Linked DNA regions of Paenarthrobacter nicotinovorans. The main gene of each other region encodes a partner of the protein of the gene in region 2 in a complex. Links are inferred from orthologs where the notes say so. Each region holds a gene or a part of one and is shown on either strand. Other genes may lie near its edges. The genes, in order: dnaN and dinB.

The links.
Region 1: the proteins of dinB (region 2) and dnaN are in contact, whole or in part, in a solved structure (PDB 1OK7), measured with the Escherichia coli proteins. The link is inferred for Paenarthrobacter nicotinovorans from one-to-one orthologs.

What each region holds. Positions count from the first base shown.
Region 1 is NZ_CP089293.1:210-7,804, forward strand. Bases 1,042-3,848 are described here. They hold dnaN (DNA polymerase III subunit beta), read left to right. Parts: upstream 1,042-1,786; coding sequence 1,787-2,911; downstream 2,912-3,848. Other genes in these bases: dnaA (chromosomal replication initiator protein DnaA), read left to right, coding at 1,042-1,210. Also shown: more of dnaA, read left to right, coding at 1-1,041; DNA replication/repair protein RecF, read left to right, coding at 3,862-5,055; JMY29_RS00025 (DUF721 domain-containing protein), read left to right, coding at 5,042-5,596; gyrB (DNA topoisomerase (ATP-hydrolyzing) subunit B), read left to right, coding at 5,935-7,595. UniProt on the Escherichia coli protein: Confers DNA tethering and processivity to DNA polymerases and other proteins. Acts as a clamp, forming a ring around DNA (a reaction catalyzed by the clamp-loading complex) which diffuses in an ATP-independent manner freely and bidirectionally along dsDNA.
Region 2 is NZ_CP089293.1:1,725,976-1,733,628, forward strand. Bases 4,221-7,085 are described here. They hold dinB (DNA polymerase IV), read left to right. Parts: upstream 4,221-4,954; coding sequence 4,955-6,217; downstream 6,218-7,085. Other genes in these bases: JMY29_RS08065 (polyprenyl synthetase family protein), read right to left, coding at 4,221-4,298; JMY29_RS20925 (hypothetical protein), read right to left, coding at 4,295-4,585; JMY29_RS20930 (hypothetical protein), read left to right, coding at 4,584-4,862; JMY29_RS08080 (DUF3040 domain-containing protein), read left to right, coding at 6,457-6,825. Also shown: pknB (Stk1 family PASTA domain-containing Ser/Thr kinase), read right to left, coding at 1-1,048; JMY29_RS08055 (LysM peptidoglycan-binding domain-containing protein), read right to left, coding at 1,126-2,469; JMY29_RS08060 (Rv2175c family DNA-binding protein), read left to right, coding at 2,728-3,081; more of JMY29_RS08065, read right to left, coding at 3,204-4,220; division/cell wall cluster transcriptional repressor MraZ, read left to right, coding at 7,275-7,653. UniProt on the Escherichia coli protein: Poorly processive, error-prone DNA polymerase involved in translesion repair and untargeted mutagenesis. Copies undamaged DNA at stalled replication forks, which arise in vivo from mismatched or misaligned primer ends.

The DNA.
Region 1 (7,595 bases), 1.7 Mb from region 2 along the record:
TCTGGATGACGCCTTGCGAAATGTCTTCTCCGACGACATCCGCTGTGCCATCGATGTCGACACCGATCTGGTACCCGTCCATGCCGAGCCGGAACCCGCCGTCGAGCTTTCCGCCGTTCCTGACTTCGCTGAGCCGAAGCCGCAGCCAACCCCGCCGAGCACCTCACATGAGTTCGGCCGCCTGAATCCTAAGTACATCTTCGACACTTTCGTGATCGGTTCCTCGAACCGGTTTGCCCATGCGGCCGCCGTCGCTGTCGCAGAAGCGCCGGCAAAGGCGTACAACCCGCTCTTCATCTACGGCGACTCGGGCCTTGGCAAGACGCACCTGCTGCACGCGATCGGGCACTACGCACGCAGGCTCTACAGCGGCATCCGGGTCCGCTACGTGAACTCGGAAGAATTCACGAACGACTTCATCAACTCCATCCGTGATGACGAGGGCACCAGCTTCAAGACCACGTACCGCAACGTGGATGTCCTCCTGATCGATGACATCCAGTTCCTGGCAGGCAAGGACCGGACGCAGGAAGAGTTCTTCCACACGTTCAACGCGCTGCACAACGCCAACAAGCAGGTTGTCATCACCTCGGACCAGCCACCCAAGATGCTGGCCGGCTTCGAGGACCGCATGACTTCCCGCTTCGAGTGGGGCCTTCTGACGGACATCCAGCCGCCGGAACTCGAAACGCGTATCGCCATCCTCCGCAAAAAGGGATTGAGCGAAGGCCTCTCGGCTCCCGATGACGCCTTGGAGTACATAGCGTCCAAGATCTCCAGCAACATCCGCGAACTTGAAGGCGCACTGATCCGCGTCACGGCTTTCGCCAGCCTGAACCGCCAACCGGTGGATGTCGCCCTCGCAGAGATGGTGCTCAAGGACCTGATTACCGACGACGGCGCCCAGGAGATCACGGCGAAGCAGATCCTTGACCAGACTGCTGACTACTTCAAGCTCAGCATGGAAGAGCTCTGCAGCAAGTCCCGTACCCGCACCCTGGTGACCGCACGCCAGATCGCGATGTACCTCTGCCGCGAACTGACGGATATGTCGCTTCCCAAGATCGGGCAGGAGCTCGGCGGACGTGACCACACCACGGTCATCCACGCCGACCGCAAGATCCGCGAGCTCATGGCCGAGCGTCGTGTGATCTACAACCAGGTCACAGAGCTCACCAACCGCATCAAACAGCAGCAACGCGACTCCTGAAATCCACATCGCGTCCGCCACTACATACCTTATTAACAGGCACATGTGGATAAGCCTGTGGATACTTAAGGGGACAAGCACGGTTAATGGGCTTAAAACCCTTAAGCCGTCTGTGGATCGTTAAAAACCGGCTTTGGAGTTGTCCCCATCCACAACCTGTTTAAAACCCAGTTAACGCACAGTCCATGAACAGGGCTTAACCCCGGATCTGCGCCGCGGGATGGGGTTATCCACAGTTTCCACAGCAGTTATTAACACTACGAATCCCAAAAAATTGAAATCCCTCAAATAACAATCTCGTTCTGCCACCCACCCGACCCTCCGAAGGACATGCCAAGTTCCGGGCCAAGGCCAGCCTGCGGCTGTCCACATAGGACGGGTCGGAGCAATCGGGGATGGGTTAATCGCGGATCTTCCGGCTAAGCTGTCAGCAGCGCTCCCATCCTTGGGTCTTGTTTGTAGTTCGCTGAGTGCGGACCATGCAGGTTCCGATGCCGGACTGCGAAGATTTAGCGGTTTCCAAGCAGGAATCCGCGGCTACTACATGGCAGCAGCAATGAAAGGCGGCACCCCTCCGTGAAGTTCAGAGTCGACCGCGACGTCCTGGCAGAAGCCGTTACGTGGACCGCGCGGTCGTTGTCTCCGCGGCCGCCCGTTCCTGTGCTTTCCGGCCTCCTCCTCAAAGCTGAGGCGGGAACCGTAAGCCTCTCGAGCTTCGACTACGAAACATCGGCGCGCCTGGAAATCCCCGCTGATATAGCCGTCGAGGGCACCATCCTGGTTTCCGGACGCCTCCTGGCAGACATCTGCCGCAGCCTCCCCTCGGCTCCGGTCGAGGTTGAAACAGACGGAAGCAAAGTCACTCTTACCTGCCGTCGAAGCAGCTTCCACCTGGCCACAATGCCTGAGTCTGAGTACCCGGCCCTTCCTGCGCTTCCGGCCATCAGCGGCACCTTGCCCGGCGACGCTTTCGCCCAAGCCGTGTCCCAGGTCATCATCGCTGCGAGCAAGGACGACACCTTGCCGATCCTGACCGGCGTCCGCATGGAGATCGAGGATGACCTCATCACGCTCCTGGCTACGGACCGCTACCGGTTGGCCATGCGGGAAGTGCCGTGGAAGCCAGTAACTCCCGGCATCTCAACCAGCGCACTCGTGAAGTCCAAGACCCTGAACGAAGTCGCCAAAACCTTGGGCGGCAGCGGTGACATCAACCTGGCCCTCGCGGACGACGACAGCCGGCTTATTGGTTTCGAGAGCGGCGGCCGTACCACGACGTCGCTCCTGGTAGACGGCGATTACCCGAAGATCCGCTCACTTTTCCCGGACTCTACCCCGATCCACGCAACAGTCCAGACCCAGGAATTGGTGGAGGCTGTACGTCGCGTTTCCCTCGTTGCAGAGCGCAACACTCCCGTCCGCCTCGCCTTCACGCAGGGCCTGCTGAACCTCGACGCCGGCACCGGCGAAGACGCGCAGGCTTCCGAAGAGCTCGAAGCACAGTTGTCCGGCGATGACATCACCGTGGCCTTCAACCCGCACTACCTCGTTGAAGGTTTGAGCGTCATCGAGACCAAGTACGTTCGCTTCTCCTTCACCACCGCTCCCAAGCCGGCCATGATCACGGCCCAGGCTGAGGCCGACGGCGAAGACCAGGACGACTACCGCTACCTCGTGATGCCGGTCCGCCTTCCCAACTAATCGGCAAAACCCGCCCCGCTTTCGCAGAAAAGAGTTCGCACTGTGCACATCGGATTGATCGGCCTTGGAAAAATGGGTTTCAACATGCGGGAACGCATGCGGAAAGGCGGCATCGAGGTCACAGGCTTCGACCGGAATCCCGAGGTCACCGATGCCGCTTCGGTCGACGAGCTCATTGCCGCCCTTCCTACTCCGCGGCTCGTGTGGGTCATGGTTCCCTCAGGGGAGATCACTGACGCGGTCGTGACGGAACTCGGCGGGAAACTGAGCCCCGGCGATATGGTGATCGACGGCGGAAATTCACGTTTCACCGAAGACCAGAAGCACGCTGCCGCGCTGGCCGAGAAGGGCATCCGCTTCGCTGACTGCGGTGTTTCCGGCGGCGTCTGGGGTCTCCAGAACGGTTACGGCCTCATGGCTGGTGGAGCTGACGAAGACATCGAACTTGCCATGCCGGTCTTCGACGCTCTTCGTCCTGAAGGCGATCGGGCCGACAGCTTCGTCCACGTTGGCGGCGTTGGCGCCGGCCACTACGCCAAGATGGTGCACAACGGTATCGAGTACGGCTTGATGCAGGCCTACGCCGAGGGATATGAACTCCTCGCCGCAAAGGACATCGTCAAGGACCTTCCGGGAACGTTCCGCGCATGGCAAAAGGGAACGGTTGTCCGGTCCTGGCTCCTGGACCTCATGGTGAAGGCACTCGACGAAGATCCGGGGCTGGCCTCCATTGACGACTACGTCGAAGATTCCGGCGAGGGCCGCTGGACCGTGGAAGAAGCCATCGCCAATGCTGTTCCAGCACCGGCCATCACGGCTGCGCTCTTTGCACGCTTTGCTTCGCGCGAAGACAACTCACCGGCCATGAAAATGGTTTCCGCCCTGCGTCACCAGTTCGGCGGACACGCCACCCGTCCGGCCAACTAGGCCGCAGGAGTCCTGCAAACGGCGTGTACCTCGAACATCTTTCGCTGACTGATTTCCGCAGCTACGCACAGGTAGACCTGAAACTGGGTCCCGGTGTCACCGTGCTGGTGGGTTCCAACGGCATCGGCAAGACAAACCTCATGGAAGCCATCGGCTATTTGGCTACCCTGAGCTCGCACCGTGTCAGCACAGACGCGCCATTGCTTCGTTTTGGTTCAGAACGCGCATTGATCCGGGCCCGTTTGGTCCGTGGTGAGCAAGCGACGGTCATCGAGCTTGAAATCAATGCCGGGCGCGCCAACCGGGGACGCATCAACCGGGGAAACCCGGTGCGCGCACGGGACATCCTGGGCATTTGCCACACGGTGCTGTTCGCGCCCGAGGACCTGGCACTGGTGAAGGGGGACCCCTCCAACCGCCGGCGCTTCCTCGATGAACTGCTGGTCAGCCTGGTACCCCGCCATGCTGCCACCCGCAGTGACTACGACCGCGTCCTGAAACAGCGGAACGCCCTGTTGAAATCGGCCCGTGCAGGCAAATTCACTGCGGGTCATGAAGCAACCCTGGATGTGTGGGACCAACACATGGCCAAGGCCGGGGCCGAACTGCTGCACGCCCGGCTGGAGTTGGTGGAGCGGTTGCGTCCGCACCTGAACAGCGCCTACGCCCAACTCACGGATGGTTCCAAGGACGCCGGGGCGGTTTACCGCTCCACCATCCAGGACATCCTGGACGACGACGGCGGTCCGGCCGACTACGGAACGGAACCTTCGCCGTCGGTTGAGGACCTCAGGCTGCTGTCCGTCGACGAACTCACCGAACGCTATGTCCAGGCCTTCGCAGCCTCGCGGAAAAAGGAACTTGAGCGGGGCATCTCGCTTGTTGGCCCGCACCGCGACGAGTTGGAACTCGTTCTGGGACAGGCTCCAGCCAAGGGCTATGCCTCCCACGGCGAAACGTGGTCCATGTGCCTGTCCTTGCGCCTCGCTTCCTACTACGTCATGTTGGACGATGCCCGGACTGGTGGAACTGCGCCGATACTGATTCTGGACGATGTTTTTGCCGAATTGGACGTGCAGAGGCGGCGTAAACTGGCTGCAATAGTGGCCGGCGCCGAACAGGTTCTGGTGACTGCTGCCGTCGATGCCGATATCCCTGAGGAGCTGGCCGGACGGCGCGTAACCGTTGTTCCGGGAGGCATCGATGGCGAAGGATAGTCCCGAAGGACTGCAACCGGGCCGGGATCCGGACGAAATTGATGCTGCCCAGGCGGCGCTGAACCGCATGCGTGAAGCAGCCGCGGCCCGAGGTGAAGTAAGGCTGCGTGCCCCCAGGCCCGGATCTGCTCCCAAACGCAAGGGTCTGCGGGATACCCGGGGTTTTGCGCAGTTTCATGGCAGCGGCCGCGACCCCTTGGGCTTGGGCAATGTTGTGGGAAGGCTTGTGGCAGAACGCGGTTGGACTTCTCCTGTTGCCGTCGGTTCCGTCATGGCCGAATGGGAAACGTTGGTTGGGTCGGACATCTCCGCCCACTGCACCCCGGAGAGTTTCACCGACACCACGCTGCATGTCCGCTGTGACTCAACGGCATGGGCCACGCAATTGCGGTTGCTCAGTACCAGCCTCTTGGAGATGTTCCGGAATGAGCTGGGTGAAGGGGTTGTCACCAGCATCCAGGTACTGGGGCCATCAGCTCCAAGTTGGCGAAAAGGCGGGCGCAGTGTCAACGGCCGCGGCCCCCGGGATACTTACGGCTGAACGGCGTGCAGGGCGTTTCAACGCCCCCGGGTCGTATAGGCACCCATCGGGACCTCCGCAGGGCCATTGCAGATAGGGCCAGCGGCCTCCCATCGGCATATTCAGCTCTGGGCTGCCCCCGTATTTGCAAGGATTCACGGGTTTCCACGATAGAATTGGCGTAGATCACTGAGCGCCGGTGAAACGTCGTCGGATCCCGAATCCACTCCTGTGGCAGTTGGGAACCCCCGTCGTCGGAGTAATCGGCGCAATCAGTCACGTGCCCGTTGGCGGCCGCGGTTCGCCGCGGGCAGCTGCGGGAACGGCCGACATCGAGTACAGAGGAGTCGAAAGCGCCTGTGGCTAACGACAATGCAGAGACCTTGGCAGTAGAGCCCCAAGAGGAGACTGTTCCCACGCCTGATACGCCTGCGGAGGCCCCCAGGGAGTACGGTGCCAGCGACATCACCGTGCTGGAAGGCCTCGAAGCCGTGCGCAAACGCCCCGGTATGTACATCGGTTCAACCGGTCCCCGCGGCCTGCACCACTTGGTCTATGAAGTGGTGGACAACTCTGTTGACGAGGCCCTGGCCGGTTACTGCAGCCATATCGAAGTAACGCTCCGCGCTGACGGCGGAGTGCAGGTGGTCGATGATGGCCGCGGCATTCCCGTGGATATCCACCCCACCGAGGGTAAGCCCACGGTTGAAGTAGTCATGACCATCCTGCACGCCGGCGGCAAGTTCGGCGGTGGAGGGTACGCGGTTTCGGGTGGTCTGCACGGTGTCGGCATTTCGGTTGTGAACGCCCTTTCCCGTCGTGTGGACACGGAAGTGCGCCGCCAGGGCCACGTTTGGCGGATGACCTTCGCCGACGGCGGCAAGCCCCAGGGCGAACTCGTCAAGGGAGAAGAAACCGAGCGTACCGGAACGTCCCAGACGTTCTACCCCGACGGAACGATCTTCGAATCCACTGAGTTCGACTTCGAGACTCTTCGCGCACGTTTCCAGCAGATGGCCTTCCTCAACAAGGGCCTGCGGATCACGTTGACTGACGAGCGTCCGGTCAACCGCGATGGCGATGACGACCTTGACCTGGACGCAGTAGCCACCGAAGGCGAAGTTGCAGCCGAGCACCGCACGGTTGTCTACGAGTACCCGGACGGCTTGCTGGACTACGTCAAGCACCTCAACTCGAACAAGAAGGTCGAGATCGTCCACGAGGACGTCATCGCTTTCGAAACCGAGGACACTGAGCGGCACATCGCCGTCGAGGTTGCCATGCAGTGGACCACCGCTTATTCGGAAAGTGTCCACACGTACGCGAACACGATCAACACCCACGAGGGCGGAACGCACGAAGAAGGCTTCCGTGCCGCTATGACATCGCTGATCAACCGCTATGCGCGCGAGAAGAGCATCATCAAGGAAAAGGAAGACAACCTTACCGGTGATGACATCCGCGAAGGCCTGACTGCGGTGATTTCGGTAAAGCTTGCTGAACCGCAGTTCGAAGGCCAGACCAAGACCAAGCTGGGCAACTCCGAGGTCAAGGGCTTTGTCCAGCGCGTGGTTACTGACCAGCTGGGTGACTGGCTGGAACGGAACCCGGGCCCGGCCCGCGACGTTATCCGCAAGGCCATTTCAGCCGCCCAGGCCCGCATGGCCGCCCGGAAGGCGCGCGACAATGCCCGCCGAAAGAGCCCGCTTGAGTCCTTCGGTATGCCCGGTAAGCTCTCTGACTGCTCGTCGAAGGATCCTTCGCGCTGCGAGGTCTACCTCGTTGAGGGTGACTCGGCCGGCGGCTCGGCCAAGCGTGGGCGCAACCCCGAAACCCAGGCGATCCTGCCGCTGCGTGGCAAGATCCTGAATGTGGAGCGCGCACGCCTCGACAAGGCTTTGGGTAACGCTGAAGTCCAGTCCATGATCACCGCATTCGGCACGGGAATCGGCGAAGACTTCGACATCTCCAAGCTCCGCTACCACAAGATCGTGTTGATGGCCGATGCCGACGTTGATGG
Region 2 (7,653 bases):
CACCCTTTGGCGACTGGTAGGACGCGCCACCGGCGGCCATGATGGTGGTGGGGTTGCTTTGCCGGGCAATGAATTCCGTTGGTGATGCCGTGGTGGCAATGGCTTCAGTGGCGTTCGTGTCCGGCCCGGAGGCTGCCATGGCTGTGGTGGGAGCGGCAGGGAGGACAGCGGTGGCTGACTGTTGCTTGAGATCCAGCTGTTCGTCGGTGAGCGTCGTACGGATGTGGCGCAGTTCAGTCAGCAGTGCGGACCCGTCGATGGGCCTGTTCTCTGCGTCAACGGAGGTGCACCACTGCACCAGTTCGTCCAGGTCTTCGGCCAACCCGGGGGCTGCGTCCGACGGGCGGCCCACAGAGGCGTTCACGTGCTGGTAGGCCACATGGATGGGGGAGTCGCCGTTGTACGGTTGCTTGCCGGTCAGCATTTCGTAGAGCATGATTCCGGCCGAGTAGATGTCGCTGCGGGCGTCGGCAGGCCGGCCAAGCACAAGCTCCGGAGCCAAGTAAGCCACAGTCCCGATCAGGGCCCCGGTGCTGGTGTTGGCAGAGATGGCCCTGGCCAAACCGAAATCCCCGACCTTGATCCGACCATCGTCTGCGATCAGGACGTTCTCAGGCTTGATGTCGCGGTGGATCAAGCCTGATGAATGGGCGGCCGCCAGACCTTCGATCACGGGATCGATCAAGGCCAGGGCGAGGCGCGGGGGCAGCGCTCCTTGGGTATTGAGGACATCACGGAGGGTGTGCCCCTTGACGTACTCCATGACCAGGTACGCGATATGGCCGTCTTCGCCTTGATCCAGGACGCCGACTATGTGGGGGTGTGAGAGGCTGGCTGCGGCTTTTGCTTCGCGGCTCAGGCGCTCCAGGAAGGTCTGGTCGTTTGCCAGATGCGGGTGCAGGACCTTGAGGGCCACGTCGCGCTCCAGGCGTCTGTCAGTGGCCAGGTAGACGGTGGACATTCCCCCTTTCGCCAAGCGGGAACGGACCACGTAGCGCCCGTCCACGGTGGTACCGATGAGGTGGTCCTGCGTTGCTTCTTGCACCATACGATCCTAAACGAGACAGGGAAGGGGCCCGAATCCCCGGTGGGATGCGGGCCCCTTCCGAGGGTGCTGCAACAGGCCTAGCCGAACGTGCGCTGACGTGCCTTGATCGATTCGACGTAGCGTTTGGTGTCCTCGTACATGCCGTACTTGCTCACCGAATACTGTCCCTGGTAGTAACCGGCAATGGCCGTATCGAGATCCTTGCTGGTGGCCACCAGGACGCGGATGATCGCGACGCCGGCCGTGGCGTTGTCGTAGGGGTCCAGGAGGTTGAGTTTCCGGCCAACCAGGTCAGAGGCCCACTGGCCGGAGGACGGAATGACCTGCATGGTGCCGATGGCGTTGGCCGGGGAAACGGCCCGCTGGTCAAAACCGGATTCCTGCTCTGCGAACGCGAGGGCCAGCGACGGGCTGACGCCCATGCGCCGTGCCGTGTCAGCCACAATGGTCTTCATTTCAGCGCGGCTGGGCACCGGCGAAGCGTTGAGGAGTGCCTTGTTTTCATTCGCGGAGCTGACCACGGCCGGGGGATAGGTGAACCCCAGGAATGTGCTGGGCACCAGCGGTGTGGTCTCTCCGGCAGGCTGCAGGCTGCCGCCGGGGATGGTCAGCTTCTGGCCGGGGTAGATGACCGTGCTGGCGTTCACGTTGTTGGCCGACATGAGTGCGGAAAGCGAAACGCCCAACCGTGAGGCGATGGAGCTGAGGGTGTCGCCGGCCTTGATGGTGTAGGAACCCGTGCTTGCCAGGGGGGCAGGTGCTGGTGCCGGCGCTGGTGCGGGTGCCGGAGTTGCGGGCGCGGACGGCGCCGATCCGCCACTGACCTTGATTTTTTGGCCCGGGTAGATGATGGAGCTGCCATTGAGGTTGTTCCAGCTGAAGATGCTGGACAGCGGAACGCCGTGCTTGGCCGCAATGCCGCCGAGGGTATCGCCGGAGACAACCGTGTAGACGGTGGCGGTGCTCGCGGTGCCGGAGGCAGGCGGGGCGCTGGGCGCCGGGGCCGACGCAGCCGTTCCGGTGAGCTTGATGCTCTGCCCCGGGTAGATCAGCGTGGTGGGAGTCAGGTTGTTCAGCTGGAGCACCGCGGAGGTGTCGAGGTTGAAACGTCGGGCGATGGCGCTGATGGTGTCGCCTCGAACCACGGTGTAGCTGTCCGGAGTTGCGGGGGCCATCGGGCGGAGCGCCGCGGGAAGCGTGGCGGCCACTGCCTGCGCGGGGATCACCGTACCGGTCGTGACTGCCTGGGCCTTCATGGCGGCAGCGAGCGTGGCCGGTATTTTGCGGGGCTGGGGTGCGGGCGCTGCGATGGACGGTTGGGCCAGCGCAAGCGACGACAAAACCACAGCGGGAAGCGCGGCCGTGGTTGCCGCGATAACGGGCATGCTCATGGTTCGTTTCGGCGAGCGGGGCGTCGTCATGAAGGAGTCCTCATCTCAAACAGCGGGGGTTGATTGTTAACGCTGTTGTCAGTGTTGCCAATGTTACTGATGTTATCAATGGTGCAAGTGTGATCAGTGTGAATCTCTCATACTTATTCCGTGGACACAACAATTCCCGCGGGGGAAGATTCTTGATGCCATTCGTTGGTATGGGAATTGCAGGTAATAAGGGCTTCGACGTGGTCCCTTTCGGGCTCCGGCTAGGCGACGGGTGGGCCGGCATGGCAACCTTGATCCGTGAGTAATGTAGAAAGCCTTGTTTCCGAGTGGTTGCCGCTTCCGGATGTTGCCGGGTTGCTGGAAGTTTCCATCACCAAAGTCCATGGACTTTTGGATGAGCGTGCGCTCGTCGCCGTCAGGCGGGGAGAACGGAATATCCGCTCCGTCCCGGCCTTGTTTATTCAGGATGGCCATGTTGTGGACAGCTTGAAGGGGACCATTGCGGTCCTTAGTGACGCCGGCTACAACGACGAAGAGTTGATCACCTGGCTGTTTACTCCCGATGAATCACTGCGTGGCCGTCCCATTGACGCCTTGCGTGAGGGGCGTAAAACGGAGATCAGGCGCCGCGCCCAGTCGCTGGCCTGGTAATTGCGCCGGTTCACTTCCTAAAGCGGCAACTACTTAAAGCGACGACGACGGCGGTCCCCAAACCGCCGTCGTCGTCTCATGCCTTCTTTGCCTTGCTCCGCGCGGCTGACCTGCGCCCGGTGTCAGGCTGCGCGGCTGACGGCCGCTTCGGCCAGTTCTCCCAAAGCCTGCAGCGGGAGTGCATCCAGTGGCAGGCGTTCCAACGCTTCGAATGCGTCAGTGCTCAGCTGCGCGATCAGCGATTCCGTCGCGTCCAGAGCCCCGCAATCAACCATGAGATGGCGGATCCTGGCAACGTCCTCCTCAGCGAGTTCCGGGTTCCCCAGCATGCGGTCAAGGTAATCGGCTTCGGCCGCCGAAGCCTGATTAAGGGCAAAGCCAACCAGCACAGTGCGCTTGCCCTCCCGCAGGTCATCTCCGGCCGGCTTTCCTGTCGTTGCTGGGTCTCCAAAGACCCCAAGAACGTCATCGCGCATTTGGAACGCTTCACCGAGCGGGAGCGAAAAACCGGAGTACCCGGCAAGTAGTTCCGTGGAAGCACCGGCAAGGGCACCGCCCAATGCCAACGGATGTTCCGTGGAGTACTTGGCTGACTTGTAGCGGATGATGGAGCGGGCCCGGTCCACCGATCCCGCCCGGTCGCGCACGGGGCCGGCCACCTCTTCAAGGATGTCAAGGTATTGACCGGCCATCACCTCTGCCCGCATCACGTTGAAGATGCGGCGGGCAGGGCTCCCTGAAACGGCGCGGGGCCCAATCCCGGTAAAAGCCTCTTCGCTGAAGGAGAGACAGAGGTCACCGGTCAAAATTGCGGCAGCATCTCCAAAATGTTCGCTGTCCAGGGCCCAGCCGTTCGTTTCATGAAGCTGGCTGAACCGTTTGTGCACGCTTGGGCCGCCGCGCCGCGTATCGGAACGGTCGATGATGTCGTCGTGTATCAGTGCCGCAGCCTGGAAAAGTTCCAGGGCACATCCGGCTGTGACAATGTCCGCGTCGCCGGCGGGGCCGCCTGCGCCGCGCCAACCCCAGTAGCACATCAACGCCCTCAGCCGCTTGCCGCCGGTTACCAACGTCGAGATCGACCCGATGAGCGGATCGACGTCGGGTGAAACGGTAGCCATGACGTCGCGCTGTCCCGACAGGAAACTGCTGAGGCTGCCGGCGACGCCTTCAATGTATCGGGCCTGCTCTGACGCGACGGGGGACGCTGACGTCACTTGATGGACCCGGCTGCCACATTGGCGCCGATGGTGAAGGTAGAGACGCCTTCCTTTTGCATGATCGAGACATTCACTGTTTCACCATCACCGCGGACAAAGTCCAGGGAGGTGACGTTGCCCACCGCTTCCGGTCCGGGGACAAGCTTAAAGCCCTGGGCCTCGAGCGAGGACTTGTAGTAGTCCACCACGCCCTGCGGAGGCGCTTTGACGGTCCCTACCAGCGCCACGGTGGCCAGGGAGGCGTTCTTGTCGAAGCTGCTGGACCGTACCGAGGTGTTTGGCATGACGGGAATGAGCTTCTCAGGGAATCCGGGAACAAGCGCATTGACCGTGGCCGTGGCATTGGGGTCGGGTGCGCTGGACTCGGTGAACCCGGTGGTTTCAGGCGAGGGGGTGCTGCTCGCCGAAGACGCTGTCCCGGAGGGTGAGGGCGCCGGCGAAGCTGACGAAGATGAAGCAGCGCCGGTGGATGACGGAGCCGCCGAACCGCTGGGGGACGGCGTGCATGCGGAGACCGCCACTGCGACACTGACTGCGAGCAGGGCAAACCCTCGCGATTGAGGAGTTCCAAAGAGCTTCACAGGGTATCCTTCCTGGGGCTGAGCCGGACTTTGCCTCCAGTTTAGTCAGTGCCCGGGCATAGTATTGCCGTTGTGAGGCAGGAAGCACCCGGCGGCGAGTCAAGCGCTGGACACAGACCGGCCCGCAGCGCTGAAGAAGCCCTGCGGGAATTGAGGCGAACCAGCATCCTGCACGTTGATATGGACGCATTCTTTGTCTCCGTCGAACTCCGCAGCCGTCCCGAACTGCGGGGCAAGCCCGTGATCGTGGGATTCCCCGCGGACAGGTCCGTGGTCCTCTCTGCTTCCTATGAAGCCCGGACCACAGGGGTCAAGTCGGCCATGCCGATGTCCATTGCGATGAGGCGCTGTCCGGCGGCGGTCGTCATCAATCCCCGCCACACTCTGTACTACGAGGTGTCAGCGCAGCTCATGGAGATCTTCGGGTCCATTACGGACCTGGTGGAGCCTTTGAGCGTGGACGAAGCTTTCCTGGACGTTGGCGGGGCCATCCGCCGGCTGGGCACGCCCTTGGAAATTGGCCACCTCATCAGGCGCAGGGTCCAATCAGAGCTTGGCATCACGGCTTCCGTGGGGATTGCCGGCACCAAGTTCGTTGCCAAGATCGCCTCCACCCGGTGCAAACCCGACGGCATTTTGCAGATCGACGCCGAAGACACCCTTTCCTACCTTCACAGCCTTCCTGTTAGCGCCCTCTGGGGTGTGGGTGGCCAGACCGGGGAGGTCCTGGCGCGTATGGGCATCCGAACGGTCGCCGATGTGGCCGCCACACCCTTGTCCTCGCTGAAGAAGGTTCTTGGCGCAAGCGGGGAACATGTGTACAGGCTCTCCATGGGAATTGATCCCCGTCCAGTGACGCCCACCAGGGTTGAGAAGAGCATTGGTGCTGAAGAGACCTTCTCCGTAGACACAGCAGATGAAGAACTGCTGCACAGGGAGTTGTTGAGGTTGTCCCACCGGACGGCCAGTCGTCTCCGGAGTTCCGGAATGCTCGCACGGACGGTCGCCTTGAAGCTCCGGTATGCCGATTTCTCCACGGTGTCCCGGAGCCGCACTGTGCACACGCCGGTAGACAGTGCCCAGTTGATCTACCAGGTGGCCATGCAGCTGCTCGACTCCTTGGGCCCGCGTTCCATGAGCGTCAGGCTGGTGGGAGTGCGGGCGGAGCAATTGGAACCGGCAGGTCAGACGTCGATGCAATTGAGCCTGGACCGCCGGGATGACAACTGGCGGGCAGCCGAGCAGGCCCTGGACAGGGTTTCCCAGCGATTTGGTTCCAAAACCCTGCTTCCGGCCCGGCTCCTGGAACCCGGTAAACCTGCCTCGGAGGCCTGAACCCTGTGACCTTGGTCCCGCACGGCCCCAGGCGTCTTTCAGAACGGCCCCGGACAAACTATCCTATTTATTACAGAGATTTAGATCGTCTGGACAAACTGTTTCCTGAACAGTCGGCCCTGAGGTATCCGCTGAACCAAGAGGGTATTTTGGGAACGAAATTCTTGGTCCGATCGTTGGGGTAAACAGACGCACAGGACGCGTTATGTCCAGACGCTGGCTGACTAAAGGAGGTCGCGATGCCCCTCTCGGAGCACGAACAGAAGCTGCTTGAGCAACTTGAAAAGCAACTTCATGAGGACGATCCGAAGTTTGCCAACACCATGGGTTCGGATCCCATCCGCAGCTGGTCGACCAGGCATGTCATCATTGGCGTCCTTGGGGCAATCGCCGGCATTCTTCTCCTGCTGGTCGGCGTCTCGCTGCAGGCGATACCTGTGGGTGTCCTCGGCTTCATAGTCATGGGTGCTGGCGTGTACTTCGCGACGTTGCGTGGAGCGGCTTTCGGGAAATCCGGTAAGGGAAAGCCCGCCAAGGCCAAGCCCAAGAGCACCTTCATGAGCAGCCTCGAAGAGCGCTGGGATGAACGACGCCGCGACGACCACTGACGGAGGCCGTGTCACTTCTCCCGGCAGCAGGCCATCGTGAGTCAGTCGCGCCCCTGAGCCCGCTCGTGGATTAAACACTTCCAATGCTTTGACAAGGACCCGCCAAGCGGGTCCTTTCGCATTTAAGGGTTGCAACGCCCGGCCCCTCCATTTCCCACCACCAGCTCCACTTTCCTCCCGCCGAAAGCGGTTTTGGGGTGCAGAGCGCTTCCCAGGCGCCTTTCAGCTTCCCGGCGCGGGACTTGGACGTCGGCCGACGTGTCGATACCTCCACTTCACTCCACCCCCGGAAAACCCGCGGCAATTCGGCCCCGAGGAATCTCAAAGTGGTGGAGAAACGCCCACGAGTGCGTTGACTGTGGTGCGTTGTGGAGTAAAGTGGAGCACATAAGAGGGTAGTGGCAGTGTTGGGTATGTACGGGCACCTTGACTGAGGGGCGGTGGGGCCAGTGTTTCTGGGCACTCACTCGCCGCGTCTCGATGAAAAGGGCCGGATCATACTTCCCGCCAAGTTTCGTGAGGAGCTTGCAGAGGGACTGGTCCTCACAAGGGGCCAGGAGCGCTGCATCTACGTCTTCAGCCAGAAGGAATTCGAACGTATCCACGAGTCGATGCGGGAAGCGCCATTGTCTTCCAAGCAGGCACGTGACTACATCCGGGTCTTTCTGTCCGGAGCCTCGGACGAAGTACCTGACAAGCAGGGGCGCGTGACCATTCCACCGGCGCTCCGTGCATACGCAGGCTTGGGAAGGGAGCTGGCAGTGATTGGTGCCGGCACCCGGGCCGAGATCTGGGATGCAGACGCTTGGAACGAGTACCTCAACGAGA